Regions from separate parts of the Streptomyces sp. NPDC001443 genome, predicted to be linked through region 1. Evidence: riboswitches for the same ligand, from Rfam matches in the RefSeq annotation. Region 1 holds a riboswitch; the other holds the start of a gene.

What was found. A riboswitch is a leader RNA that binds a small molecule or an ion and turns the genes downstream of it on or off. The one in region 1 is predicted to bind cobalamin.
Region 2: linked by a shared signal. The riboswitch ahead of ACWC24_RS22195 (ABC transporter substrate-binding protein) and the one ahead of ACWC24_RS28115 (cobalamin biosynthesis protein) in region 1 are both predicted to bind cobalamin.

The regions. Positions count from the first base shown of each region.
Region 1 covers NZ_JBSFIA010000031.1:19,997-27,076, forward strand. Annotated here, with positions in the region: gene ACWC24_RS28100 (class II aldolase/adducin family protein) at 1-23, opposite strand, end outside; gene ACWC24_RS28105 (anion permease) at 330-1,589, shown strand; gene ACWC24_RS28110 (hypothetical protein) at 1,625-1,846, shown strand; cobalamin riboswitch at 2,025-2,170, shown strand; gene ACWC24_RS28115 (cobalamin biosynthesis protein) at 2,272-3,216, shown strand; gene ACWC24_RS28120 (cobyric acid synthase) at 3,213-4,793, shown strand; gene cobN (cobaltochelatase subunit CobN) at 4,790-7,080, shown strand, end outside.
Region 2 covers NZ_JBSFIA010000021.1:73,501-80,580, reverse strand. Annotated here, with positions in the region: gene ACWC24_RS22220 (DUF4241 domain-containing protein) at 1-965, opposite strand, end outside; gene ACWC24_RS22215 (isochorismatase family protein) at 1,182-1,490, shown strand; gene ACWC24_RS22210 ((2Fe-2S) ferredoxin domain-containing protein) at 1,451-1,846, opposite strand; gene ACWC24_RS22205 (ABC transporter ATP-binding protein) at 1,827-2,648, opposite strand; gene ACWC24_RS22200 (FecCD family ABC transporter permease) at 2,645-3,658, opposite strand; gene ACWC24_RS22195 (ABC transporter substrate-binding protein) at 3,655-4,704, opposite strand; cobalamin riboswitch at 4,760-4,935, opposite strand; gene ACWC24_RS22190 (hypothetical protein) at 5,124-5,447, opposite strand; gene ACWC24_RS22185 (hypothetical protein) at 5,768-5,989, opposite strand; gene ACWC24_RS22180 (Lrp/AsnC family transcriptional regulator) at 6,187-7,080, shown strand, end outside.

The DNA.
Region 1 (7,080 bases):
CCGCCGTGTCGTCGCTCACTCATGCCGCGATCCTGCCAGGCGCGCCACCGGCCGGCCGCCGGTCACGCAGCGTAGCCGTTTCGGGCCCGTCGGCATACGACGGCGGTGACGACCCGCCGAGAGGCGGAATCCCGGCAAGCGGTCCGGCGGGATCGCGGCTCCAGGCCGCTCACCTGGGGTGACCGGTCATGCGGGGTACGTATCAGTAGCACCAAGCGGAGGATCATTCTCCTGTTGGTGACACCACAAAGCCCGTCCCAGTTCACCTTCCGTTCACCCAGGTTACTTACGTTCATCGCACCAACGACTTCGAACGATTGCCTGGGTAAATGGAAAACTTCTCGCTGATCCTCGCGATTGTGGTGGTAACTGCACTCGCGTTCGATTTCACGAACGGTTTTCACGACACCGCCAACGCGATGGCCACGACCATCTCGACCGGTGCGCTCAAGCCCAAGGTTGCGGTGGCCATGTCGGCCGTCCTCAACCTCGTGGGCGCCTTCCTCTCCGTGGAGGTCGCCAACACGATCTCCAAGGGTCTCGTCGACGAGACCGGCATCCGACCCGAGGTCATCTTCGCCGCCCTGGTCGGCGCGATCCTCTGGAATCTGCTGACCTGGCTGGTGGGCCTGCCGTCCAGCTCCTCGCACGCCCTCATGGGCGGTCTGATCGGCGCCACCGTCGCCTCGGCCGGCGTGGGCGCCGTCCACGGCGACGTGCTGGTCACCAAGGTCCTCATCCCCGCCGTCGCGGCCCCGATCGTGGCGGGCGTCGCCTCGATGCTGGCCACCCGCTTCTCCTACACCCTGGGCAAGAAGGCCGACAGCAAGGCCGCCGCGAAGGGCTACCGCACCGGCCAGATCGCCTCGGCCGGCCTGGTCTCCCTGGCCCACGGCACCAACGACGCCCAGAAGACGATGGGCATCATCACCCTCGCCCTGGTCGCCGGCGGCGCCATCGCGCCCGGCTCCAACCCGCCGGTCTGGGTCATCCTCTCCGCCGGTCTCGCCATCGCGCTCGGCACCTCCCTGGGCGGCTGGCGCATCATCCACACGATGGGCAAGGGCCTGACCGACCTCCAGCCGCAGCAGGGCTTCGCCGCCCAGACCAGCGCCGCGACGGTCATCCTGGCCTCCTCCCACCTCGGCTTCTCCCTCTCCACCACGCACGCCGTCTCCGGCTCCGTGATGGGCGCGGGCCTCGGCCGCAAGGGCGGAGTCGTTCGCTGGTCCACCGCGACCCGCATGTTCGTCGCCTGGGGCCTGACCCTGCCGGCCGCCGGCCTGGTCGGCGCGCTCGCCGAGTCCGTGACGAACCTGGGCGACTGGGGCACCGCGGCCGTCGCCGTCTTCCTGATCGCCGCCAGCGCCGCGATCTGGAAGGTCTCCCGGCGCGAGACCGTCGACCACAACAGCGTCACCGCCTCCGAGGAGCCGGCCGGCGTGGTGACCCAGGCGATCGCCATGGTGGCCCCGCCCCCCACGGGCACGGTGACCGAGAACCTCACGGCCACCATCCCCTCCCCGGCCGCCGCCCCGATGGTCACCGTCGACCCGGCGACGGCGTCGGTCCCGCCGACCGCCGCCTGAGCCCCGCGCACCCGGTTAAGTAAGGAAGCATCGGTATGAACATCGACTGGGCAGCCCTGGGCTCCGTGTTCGGCGTCAGCCTCGTGGCCACCGTGGGCCTCGTGGCCCTGTTCACCCTCGGCATCATGGGTCTCTCCCGCCAGGAGCGGGCCTCCGCGCAGGGCGGCGGCGCCGCGCTCGCGGTGACGGGCGCGTACGCGTGCTTCGCGGCCTGCGCGGCCGCGGTGGGCTACGGGATCTGGCTGATCGTCGCCTGAACCGCCGCCATCCGGCACACCGTTCACCAAGGGCGGGAAGAACCCACGGGTTCTTCCCGCCCTCGCCGTTGCCCGCCCATCCCGTCGCCCGCGCTTCCCACTCGTCACCCGCCCATCCCGCCGCCCGCCGTGTGTGGGGCTTCACACACTCCTCCGTCCCAGGTCAAGAGCAGGTTGACGGCCCTTCAGGGCCCGTGGTGGACTTCCGGAGCCATCTACGACGACACATGAGGAAGCCGGTGCGAATCCGGCGCGGTCCCGCCACTGTGACCGGGGTAGCAATCCCCGGGAGCCAGGAACTCTCGCCGTCGGTCTCGTCGAACCAGGGCGTGGACACCCTGAGTGAGGACATGTCGCCATGCTCGGCTGCCGATTGAGTCTCAGCACCAGGTCACTGCCCGGTACCGCCACGATCGGCTGAGCCGGTGCGTGCCGATCGCGTCTTCGCGTACGGCGCCACCGCGGGCCTCCTGGGCGACCTGTTCCTCGGCGATCCACGCCGCGGACACCCGGTCGCGCTGTTCGGGCGCGCGGCCGCGGCCGTGGAACAGGCGTTGTGGCGGGACCATCGAGGACAGGGCGCGCTGCACACCGTGGTGTGCGCCGGCGGCGCCGTGGCGCTCGGGGTCGTGGCCGCCCGCGCCGTACGTACCTCCGGCGCCGCCTCCGTGGCCCTCACCGCCGCCGCCACCTGGGCCGTCGTCGGGGGCACCTCGCTCGCCCGGGAGGCCCGCGCCATCGGGCGCGCCCTGGAGGCCGGGGACGTCGCGGGCGCCCGCGCCCGGCTGCCGCATCTGTGCGGCCGGGACCCCCAGGCCCTCGACGCGGACGGCGTAGCCCAAGCGGTCGTCGAGTCGGTCGCCGAGAACACCTCCGACGCCGTCGTCGGCGCGCTGGTGTGGGGAGCCGTCGGCGGGGTGCCGGGGCTGCTCGGCTTCCGCGCCGTGAACACCCTCGACGCCATGGTCGGCCACAAGTCGCCCCGCCACCGCCGCTACGGATGGGCCTCGGCCCGGCTCGACGACGCCGCCGGCTGGCCGGGGGCCCGCCTCACGGCCGCCCTCGCGACCCTGGCCGGCGACGATCCGCGCGGGGCCGTACGGGCCTGGCGCGCCGACGCCGCCAGGCACCCCAGTCCCAACGCCGGTCCCGTGGAGGCCTCGTTCGCCGGGTCCCTCGGCGTACGGCTCGGCGGGACCCTCTCCTACGCCGGGCGGGTCGAGCACCGGCCCGTGCTCAACGGCGCCCACGGACGGGCCGTCCGTGTCTCGGACATCGACCGGGCGGTACGGCTGTCCCGGCGCGTCGGCTGGCTCGCGCTCGGCGTCTGCGCCGCCGCGCGGCTCCTCGTGAAGGAACGTGACTCATGAACGGTGGTCTCCTGGTCGCCGGCACCACCTCCGACGCCGGCAAGAGCGTCGTCACCGCGGGGATCTGCCGGTGGCTGGTGCGCCAGGGCGTCAAGGTCGCGCCCTTCAAGGCGCAGAACATGTCCCTCAACTCGTTCGTGACCCGCGAGGGCGCGGAGATCGGACGGGCCCAGGCCATGCAGGCCCAGGCCTGCCGGATCGAGCCGACCGCGCTGATGAACCCCGTGCTGCTCAAGCCCGGCAGCGACCGCAGCAGCCAGGTCGTCCTCATGGGCAGGCCGGTGGGCGAGATGAGCGCGCGCGGGTTCTTCGGGGGGTCCGAAGGCTCCTCCGGCTCGTCCCCCGGGAACCGGCTGCGCGGCGGGCGGCAGGAAGCGCTGCTGGGCACCGTCCTCGACTGCCTCGCCGAGCTGCGGGGCACGTACGACGCGGTGATCTGCGAAGGGGCCGGCAGTCCGGCCGAGATCAACCTGCGCCGGACCGACATCGTGAACATGGGCGTCGCCCGCAACGCGCGGCTGCCCGTCCTCGTCGTCGGCGACATCGACCGCGGCGGTGTCTTCGCCTCCTTCTTCGGCACGGTCGCCCTGCTCTCGCCCGAGGACCAGGAACTGGTCGCCGGGTTCCTCGTCAACAAGTTCCGGGGCGACGTCTCCCTGCTCGAACCCGGACTCGACATGCTGCACGGCCTCACCGGGCGGCGGACGTACGGCGTACTGCCCTTCCGGCACGGCCTCGGCATCGACGAGGAGGACGGACTGCGCGTCTCCCTGCGCGGTGCCGTCCGGGAGTCGGCCGTCGCCGCCCCCGTCGGCGAGGACGTCCTGCGGGTCGCCGTCTGCGCGGTCCCGCTCATGTCCAACTTCACGGATGTGGACGCGCTCGCCGCCGAGCCGGGCGTCGTCGTGCGGTTCGTGGACCGGCCCGAGGAGCTCGCCGACGCCGACCTCGTGGTGATCCCCGGAACCCGCGGGACGGTGAAGGCCCTGGAGTGGCTGCGGCAGCGCGGCCTCGCGGACGCCGTCGCGCGCCGGGCCGCCGAGGGCCGGCCGGTGCTCGGCGTCTGCGGCGGCTTCCAGCTCCTCGGCGAGCACATCGAGGACGAGGTCGAGAGCCGCGCGGGGCACGTCGACGGGCTCGGCCTGCTGCCCGTACGGGTGCGCTTCGCCCGCGAGAAGACGCTCACCCGGCCCGTCGGCCAGGCCCTCGGCGAGCCCGTCGAGGGGTACGAGATCCATCACGGGGTCGCCGACGTCACCGGCGGCGAGCCGTTCTTCTCCGACGGCGGGGGGCACCCCCTCGACGGCTGCCGGGTCGGCGCCGTCTGGGGCACCCACTGGCACGGCTCGCTGGAGTCGGACGGATTCCGGCGGGCGTTCCTGCGCGAGGTGGCGGCCGCCGCGGGCCGCCGGTTCGTACCGGCCCCCGACACCTCGTTCGCCGCGCTGCGCGAGGAGCAGCTCGACCTGCTCGGCGACCTGATCGAACAGCACGCGGACACGGACGCGCTGTGGCGGCTCATCGAGTCCGGCGCGCCGCAAGGACTGCCCTTCATCCCCCCGGGAGCGCCCGCATGAGCACAGTGTTGTTGTTGTCGACCGCCGACACCGATCTGCTGGCGGCCCGCGCCTGCGACGCCCCCTACCGGATCGGCAACCCGACCCGGGTCGACGTCGCCGAGGAGCTGCCCGCACTGATCCGGGGCGCGGACATCGCCGTCGTACGACTGCTGGGCGGGAAGCGGGCCTGGGAGGACGGGCTGGCCGTGCTGAAGGCGTCCGGGATCCCGACCGTGCTGCTGGGCGGGGAGTCCGTGCCGGACGCCGAGCTGATGGCCGAGTCGTCGGTGCCTGCCGGTGTGGTCGCGGAGGCCCTGCGCTACCTCGTCGAGGGCGGCCCCGCGAACCTCACCGAGCTGGCCCGGTTCCTGTCCGACACCGTGCTGCTGACCGGGGAGGGCTTCGACGGACCGCGGAAGATGCCCGAGTACGGCGTCCACGGCGAACGTGCCTTCGTCGAGGGCCGGCCCACGGTCGGCGTGCTCTTCTACCGCGCCCACGAACTCAGCGGCAACACCGCCTTCGTGGACACCCTGTGCGACGCGATCGAGGCACGCGGCGCCAACGCGCTCGCCGTGTACTGCGGTTCGCTGCGCGACGCCGACCCCGGGCTGTACGGGATCCTCGGCCGGACCGACGCGATCGTCGCCACCGTACTCGCGGCGGGCGGCACCCACGCCTCGCGGGCGTCCGCGGGCGGGGACGAGGAGGCGTGGGACATCGGGGCCCTCGCCGCCCTCGACGTACCCGTCCTCCAGGGCCTGTGTCTGACCTCCTCGCGCGCCGCCTGGAGCGGGTCCGACGCCGCCCTCTCCCCCATGGACGCGGCCATGCAGGTCGCCATCCCGGAGTTCGACGGTCGCCTGATCACCGTGCCGTTCTCCTTCAAGGAGCAGGGCCCGGACGACGTGCCCGTCTACGTCGCCGACCCCGAGCGGGCCGCGCGGGTGGCCGGGATCGCCGTACGGCACGCCCGGCTGAAGTACAAGCCGAACGCGCAGAAGAAGCTCGCGCTGGTCTTCACCGCCTACCCCACCAAGCACTCGCGGGTCGGCAACGCGGTCGGGCTGGACACGCCCGCCTCGGCCGTCCGGGTCCTGGACGCGCTCAGGGACGCGGGATACACGGTCGAGGGGCACCCCGACAACGGCGACGAGCTGATCCACCGGCTGATCGCGGCCGGCGGCCACGACGTCGAGTGGCTGACCGAGGAGCAGTTGGCCGCGGCACCCGCCCGGGTGCCGCTGGCCGACTACCGGGCCTGGTTCGACCGGCTCGACCCCGCGCTCAGGGACGGGATGCTGGAGGCCTGGGGCGAGCCGCCGGGCTCGCTGTACGTCGACGGCGACGACATCGTCCTCGCCTCCCTCCGGTTCGGGAACGTCGTCGTGATGATCCAGCCGCCGCGCGGCTTCGGCGAGAACCCGATCGCGATCTACCACGACCCCGACATGCCCCCGTCGCACCACTACCTGGCCGCCTACCGCTGGCTGGAGGCTGCGACATCGGAGGGGGGTTTCGGCGCCGACGCGATCGTCCACATGGGCAAGCACGGCACGATGGAATGGCTGCCGGGCAAGGGCCTCGGACTGAGCGGCGGTTGCGCGCCCGACGCCGTCCTCGGCGAACTCCCCCTGGTCTACCCGTTCATCGTCAACGACCCCGGCGAGGGCACCCAGGCCAAGCGGCGCGGCCACGCCACCGTCGTCGACCACCTCGTACCGCCGATGGCCCGCGCCGACACCTACGGCGACCTCGCCAAGCTGGAGCAGCTCCTCGACGAGTACGCGCTCGTGTCCGACCTGGACCCGGCCAAGGCCCCGGCCGTCCGCGCCCAGATCTGGACGCTGGTCAAGGCCGCCGAGCTCCACCACGACCTGCACGTCGACGAGCAGCCGGACGACGGCGACTTCGACGAGTTCGTGATGCACATCGACGGCTACCTCTGCGAGATCAAGGACGTGCAGATCCGCGACGGGCTGCACGTCCTGGGCGGCGGACCGGAGGCCGAGCCGCGGGTGAACCTCGTGCTCGCCGTGCTGCGCGCCTCGCAGGTGTGGGGCGGCGCGGCGAACGCGCTGCCCGGTCTGCGCGCCGCCCTCGCCGAACATTTCGGCCTGGTCGAGAAGGAGTTGCTCGCCGAACCGGGCGTGCCCGTGAAGGTCCCGGTCGAGCTGACCGACCTCGTCGAGGGCCCGGCCCGGACGGCGGCCGACGCGATCGACCTGCTGGAGCAGCTCTGCCGCCGGGCGGCCCTCGGCATGGAGGAGCACGGCTGGGACGCGGCGGCCGTGCCGACGCTCGT
Region 2 (7,080 bases), on a different contig from region 1:
GAGATCCCGTCCTCCAGGAGCAGGCGGGGGTCGTCGTCGGGGCGGAGGGCCATCTCCCAGGTCGCGGCGGGGATGTCGCTCACCAGCACACGGACGGCCGTGGTGTCCGTGCGCGAAACCTGGCTCCCCTCCCACTCGCAGTGGTAGGTGTGGCGGGCCTGTGCCTCCTCCAGTACGTACTCCCCTGGCGGGACGGGGACCGTGAGGTGCGGCCCGTCGCCGTCGTCGATGTCCGGGCCGGAGACGGCCAGCAGTCCGCTGGGCACGCGCAGCACTCCGATCCGGCGCGGTTCCACGACCGTCATCTCGGGGTGGTAGCCGTCGGTCACACGCGCACCGGGCCGGAACAGCTCGGTGATCGGCCCGGGCTGCGCGGGGCGGGGCGGACGCCAGCAGGTGACCGGCCTGAGCCCGCTGCTGTCGCCGGTGGCCTCGGTGGTCTCGAAGACCGGCGGCCGGGTGAGTCCGTGGACCCGGGCCGAGAACAGCGGCCAATCGCCGAAGTCGGGCCGGTCCGTCCAGCGCTCGTGGTCGCGGACCCTGGGCAGGGTGACGTGCGAACCCCCGCGCTCGCCCCGGGGCTCCTCCGTCCGTCGGCCTCGCCCGTCCGGGAAGAGTTCCACGGTGACACGCGGACACTCCTCGTCGAATTCCGCCATCGTCGGGTCGGTGTAGCTCCAGCGGACGACGTGCCGGCACAGCAGCCGCGCCGGGTCGTCCAGCAGCCGCATGTCCACGCAGTAGGTACGACGGCCCTGGGCGTCGTAGACCCACAGCCCGACATAGCGGTCCTGCCAGGAAACGAGCCGTACCTCCAGTGGAGCCTCCCGGCCCGCCGCCCGGTACACCACGACATACGGAAGCCCGGCGGCATCGCGCTCTCGGGCCTCCCCCGCTGATATCGGCCGCCAGGGCAAGCGCGCCTCGGTGTCCCACCCTTGCGCGTACCCCATCTCGACCACCATTGCCGCTCCCCGCTGCCGCTCGCCTACGTACTGATCTGCAACGTAGCCGCCGCCTCTGACAACGGCCCTACGGTGCCGGGCGGCAGAGCGCCCGGGGCGACGAAGTGGAGCTCCCTCCGCCCGTAAGGCCATTGAGCGTGCCTTCAAGTCCAAGTCCCCCGACCTCAGCACGATTTGTCACCGGTCGCGCCGCGGTCGGCCGCACAGGGTCGCATCATGACGTCACCACGAGCAGGGCCCCAAGAGTCCTACACCGCACCGCACTTCGCGACCCCCGCGCTCATTGCGATCGACGTGCGGCGCGGCTTCCTCTCGGAAGCCCCGTACGGGGTGCCGGGGACCACGGAGATCCCGCCCGCGCTGCGGCGGACCGTGTCCGCCTTCCGCGCCGCCGGGCGCCCTGTGGTGCACGTGGTGCGCCTGCACAAGGGCTCTTCGCCGAGCAGACCGCCGACGCGGGCCGACAACGATCGGGACGAGGGTCGTCAGGAGGTTGCCGCCCTGCGGGGCGGGGTGAAGACGTAGAGGTCGAGAATGTCGGGGCAGGGGGCGATGCCGGGGCCGCCGGCCTGTATCCACGCGGCGATGTCCTCGGTGGCGTCGGGGTCGTTGACGAGGCCGAGCCAGACCGGGCGGGCTCCTGCGGCACGTGCGGCGGCGGAGGGCTGGACGACGAGCACGTTGGCGTGTTCGCACACGCCGAGGCAGTCCGAGACGCGTACGGGTACCTCCTCGGTCAGGCGCGCGAGTTGGCGGTCGTGGTCCACGCCGGTGATTTTCGGGCTTCCGCAGCAGCAGTCCCGGCAGACGACGACGCGGCACGGTGCCGGTTCGGCGGAGGTGGGCTTCGGGCCGACTGCTTCATGGCGCGGTCGAGGCATCGCTGTTCACACTCCTCTTCGGGCGGGATCCGTCCGGGGTGACCGGGCGCAGGAAGCGGATCACGGGGTGGCCGGGGTCGTGGGTGACCTCGGCGCGGACGCCGTAGACCCGCTCGACGAGGTCGGGCGTCAGGACCTCGGCCGGGGTGCCCTGCGTGACCGCGCGGCCGTCGCGCAGGACGAGCAGGCGGTCGCAGTACATCGCGGCGAGGTTGAGGTCGTGCAGGGCGATCACGGTGGTGACCGGCAGGCTCGCGACGAGTTCCAGCAGGTCGAGCTGGTGCTGGATGTCGAGGTGGTTGGTGGGTTCGTCGAGCAGGAGTTCTCGGGGTTCCTGGGCGAGCGCGCGGGCGATCTGGGTGCGCTGGCGTTCACCGCCGGAGAGGGTGTGCCAGGACTGGTCGGCCCGATCGGTCAGTCCGGTGTGCCGCAGGGCCTCGGTGACGGCTGCGCGGTCGGCCGTGGTCGGGGGTGTCCAGGCGCGTCGGTGCGGGACACGGCCCAGCGCGACGACCTCGCGGACGGAGAGCTCGGTCCGGGTGTCGGCGTGCTGTTCGACAGTGGCGATCCGGCGGGCGGTGGCGCGGCGGCCGACCTCGGCGAGCGGACGGCCGTCCAGGGTCACGGCTCCGCCGGTGGGGGTGAGGACCCCGGCCAGCAGTCTCAACAGTGTCGACTTGCCCGAGCCGTTGGGGCCGAGGAGGCCGACGGTCTCGCCGGGGCGCAGGGTGAGGGTGACGCCGTCGACGACGACCTTGTCGCCGGTGCGTCGTACGACGCGGTCCGCGTGCAGGCTGGTCATGTCCTGCTCCGTCCGCGGTAGAGGACCGCGACGAAGGCCGGTACGCCGATCAGGGACGTCACCACGCCCACCGGGACCTCCTGGGGGTCGAGGACGGTACGGGCGAGGGTGTCCGCCCACACCAGGAAGACGGCCCCGCTCAGCGCGGTGACGGGCAGCAGACGGGCGTGCCCTGAGCCGGTGAGGGCGCGGGTGGCGTGCGGCAGGACCAGGCCGACGAAGCCGATCGCGCCGGCACAGCTGACCAGGGCGGCGGTGAGCAGCGCGGTCGCGCAGAGCAGGACCAGGCGGGTGCGTGCGACGCGGACCCCGAGTCCGGCGGCGGCCTCGTCGCCGAAGGCGAACGCGTCGAGCGTACGGGCGTACCCGAGGCAGACCACGAGGACCACTGCCAGGACGGCGGTGCAGAGCAGTACCTGTCCCCAGTCGGCGCCTGTCAGCGAGCCCAGCAGCCAGAACAGCACGCCCCGGGTGGTCTCCGCGTCCGCCGAGGTCAGGACGATGAAGGAGGTCAGCGCGGAGAACAGCTGCATGGCCGCGACCCCTGACAGGACGACCCGGTCGGTGCCGGGGCCGAGGGTGTGGCTGAGCAGGAGCACCAGGGCGAAGGAGAGCAGCGCCCCGAGGAAGGCGCCGGCCGACAGGGACACCGCTCCCCCGCCCACGCCGAGCACGACCACGGCGACCGCTCCGGTGGACGCCCCGGAGGAGACCCCGAGCACGAAGGGGTCGGCGAGCGGGTTGCGCAGCAGCGACTGCATGACCGCGCCGCACACGGCGAGTCCGGCCCCGCACACGGCGGCCGACAGGGTGCGGGGCATCCGCAGGTTCCATACGATGCCGTCACGCAGCGGCGCCAACGTGCCCTCGCCCAGGCCGAGATGGGCCGCCACGGACGCCCAGACGTCGCCGGTGGAGATGTCGGCGGGTCCGATCGTCACGGACACGGCGATCGACACGAGCAGCGCGACCACTCCCCCGCCCGCCAACAGCAGGGAACGGAAGCTCACTTGGCGAACCCGAAGTCACGCAGACCGGCTGTGACCTGCTCGATCCCCTCGATCGTGCGGATGGACGGGTTCATCGCCTGCCCGCTCAGCAGCACGTACCGCCGCTTCTTCACGGCGGTCAGATTGCGGGTGGCGGGGTTGGACTCCAGGAAGCGGATCTTGGCCGCGGCGGTCTCGGCGGTCTGCTGCTTGCGGGTCAGATCGCCGATCACGATGACGTCGGGGTCGCGGTCGGCGACCGTCTCCCAGTTGATCTGGGGCCATTCGTCGTGGGTGTCGGCGAACGCGTTCTTCGCGCCGACCGCGCGGGTGATGGCGCCGGGCGCGCCGCAGCAGCCCGCGAGGTAGGGCGACTGGGAGTTGGCGAACCAGTACATGAGGGAGACGTCCGAGGCGTGCAGTTTGGCGGTGGCCGTGCTCACCCGCTGCCTGAGCGCGGCGACGAGCTTCTCGCCGCGCTCCTGGACGCCGAACGCGCGGGCCAGGTCGCGGATTTCTCCGTATACGGCGTCGAGGGTGAGCGGTTCGCTGCGCGATCCGTCACCGCCGCTGTCGTTGTCCTTGCCCGCCGAGCAGTCGGACGGCGAGACGTACGTGGGCACGCCCAGCTTCTCGAACTGCTCGCGGGTGGCGACCCCGCCCTTGCCCAGGGTGGAGACGAACGAGGCGGTCACGAAGTCGGGTTGGGCGTCCAGGACCTTCTCGAAGGAGGGGTTGTCGTCGGCGAGGCGCGGCACGGACGCGTCGGCCTTCTCCAACCCCTTCATGACCGGGTCGGTCCAGGTCGCCGTACCGGCCATGCGGTCGGCGAGGCCGAGGGAGAGCAGGATCTCGGTGGTGCCCTGGTTGAGGGAGACGGCCCGCTTCGGCGCCGACTTCAGGGTGACCTGGTGGCCGCAGTTGCCGAGGGTCACCGGGTAGCCGGCGGCGGAGGTCTCCACGGCCTTCGCGTCATCGCCGGAGGTACCGCAGCCGGTGAGCAGCAGGGCTGACGCGAGGAGAAGCGCCGGAGCGCGGAGAAGGGCGGGGGTACGGAGCACGGGCATGCCTCTGGGGTCGGGGCTCGTACGCGGAGCCTGGCCTACGGACGTCCCTCCGCGCCGGGGCGCGAAGGTGCCAGCAGGTCTTCGGACTCGGGTTCGTCCGGTCGGGGCGCCTTCCCGGTCTCCCAGTGGCGTCGTGCCCCGCCCGTCCCCCTCACCGCTGCGCGTCAGTTCCGGATTCGCACCGGATTCCCTGGCCTCGGGTGTGGCTCGACTGGCCTGCTGAGGCTATCAAGTCCGTCGTGCGGTCGGATCGTGCGATCGGTCACGGGGCAGGGGGCGAGGGTGCTGGTGTTCAGGACGTACCGGACGAGCCCGGGCCGCGTCGGCGGATGAGGATCCGGTCCGGACCGGCGAGTCCGGCCTCACGTGGGTGTCCGCGGACCGCGCTCATGCACTCGACCCGCCCGGCACCCCTCCGGTCAGATACCCGGGACCGCGCGGGCGGTGAGGAAGTCTGCCCCGTCCGCCTCTGACTCCTCGATCAGGCCGGGAAACATCTCCCGCAGCCCCCTGGTGCCGGCGGGCAGGATCGCGTGGGCGTGTCGGCCCTGCGGCACCCCGCGCCGGTTCTCGTCCGTCTCTGGGAGCGCGTCCCGGTCGACCACCGTGACCCGGTCGGACGTGCCGGCCAGCACTCGGGCGGCGAAGAGGCCTGCGATGCCGGCCCCGAGCACCACGCAGTGGCCGCCGCCGCGGGCACGCGGTTCCTTGGGATCGTGCGGGCGTGAGGTGCCGTCAGACATGCGAATCCTCTGTTATCCGTGAGGCGGGTGACCGGGCAGGACTTCCCGGTTGCGCTGGAGAGGAGAGCCCCGTGGTTGCCGGTGGATCTCACGTTCCGGGCCGCAGAACAGCGACTTTCGATAAGCAGGATGAGATGAGGCTGAAATGCGTCACCGAGCCGCCCCTTACCAACAGGGGTATGAATCGCAGGGAAATACTCTGCGGGCGATCACACCCGGCGGTGTCCGGGCGTCCATATCGAATCATCACTGCACGTCTCGGCCGAACTTCCGCGATGGCGGGAAATAGTGCAACCGGCGATGGAATATTTAATTCCGAATTAGCCGCCGCAGACCTTCCGGTGGTTCCCTCGGAGTTCTCCACCGGCAAGTTCCGCCGCCGCCAGCCGACAAGCCGGGAGCGGGGCCACCGTGCGCCCGTGGCCGATGCGTGGGTCGCCGCCCGCGTACACCCGGGCCCGCCAGGCGTGGCCGCCGAGCCACTCCTCGAGGTCGTCACGGGCGGAGAGCCACCGCGAGACGTCGTCAAAATTGCTGCCCATTTTCTGCCGGGTGGGGGCGTGACACAGACTTCAAAGCGCCCTGCGTGTTCGCTGTACATACTCCCGGTGTGCCCGGTCATCTCGATCCGAGCGGTTGAACTGATGGAATTCTGTGGGGCTTGCGGCTGCGATGGTAGCGTGCCCTGCGCTGTCTTCAACTTTATTCCACGGAGCGGGCCCCACTGAAGGATGTGTGCATGCTGGACGACCTGGACCGTGCCCTGATCCACGCGCTGCACATCGACGGCCGCGCACCCTTCAGCCAGATCGCCGCCGCCCTCGATGTCTCGCCGCAGACCGTCGCCCGTCGCTACCGCCGCCTGCGCACCGAGGCTTCCTTACGGGTCGTGGGACTGCCGGACCCTCATCAGGCGGGTCAGACGCAGTGGCTCGTGCGGCTCACCGCGGCGGCGAGTTCCGCTCAGGACCTGGCCTATGCGCTGATGCGCCGACAGGACACCTCGTGGGTGAAACTCACCGCCGGCGGCACCGAGATCGTCGCGATCATCCACACGCCGACCGACGCCGGGGCGGGCAACGGCAACTCCCTGCTGCTGCGAGACATTCCGCGCACGGCCGACATCACCGCGGTGTCCGCGCACTGCATCCTGCACACTTACCTCGGCGGTTCGACGAACTGGCGCCGCAGCGCCGACACGCTCGACGACGCGCAACAGCGACTCCTGCGCGAGCACGAGTCGGCCCACACCTCCCACGTGCCCGTGCCGCGCCAACTCGGCTCAGGCGACGCGGACTTGCTGGTCGCCTTACAGAAGGACGGGCGGGCCACCAATGCGGAGCTGGCTCAGGCGACCGGCTGGTCCCCGGTCACCGTGGCGCGCCGGCTCGCGGACCTGCAGGCCGGCGGCGCCATCTTCTTCGACGTCGAGGTCGACACGGGTCACTTCGGCGTCAACACCAGGGCACTGCTGTGGATGTCGGTGAGCCCGGCACACCTGGAGAACGTGGCCACGACACTGGCCGGCCACGACGAACTGGCCTACGTCGCAGCGACCACGGGCCCCACCAACCTGGTGGCTCAAGCCCTGTGCCGCGACCCTGCCGACCTGCACCACTACCTGACCCGGCGG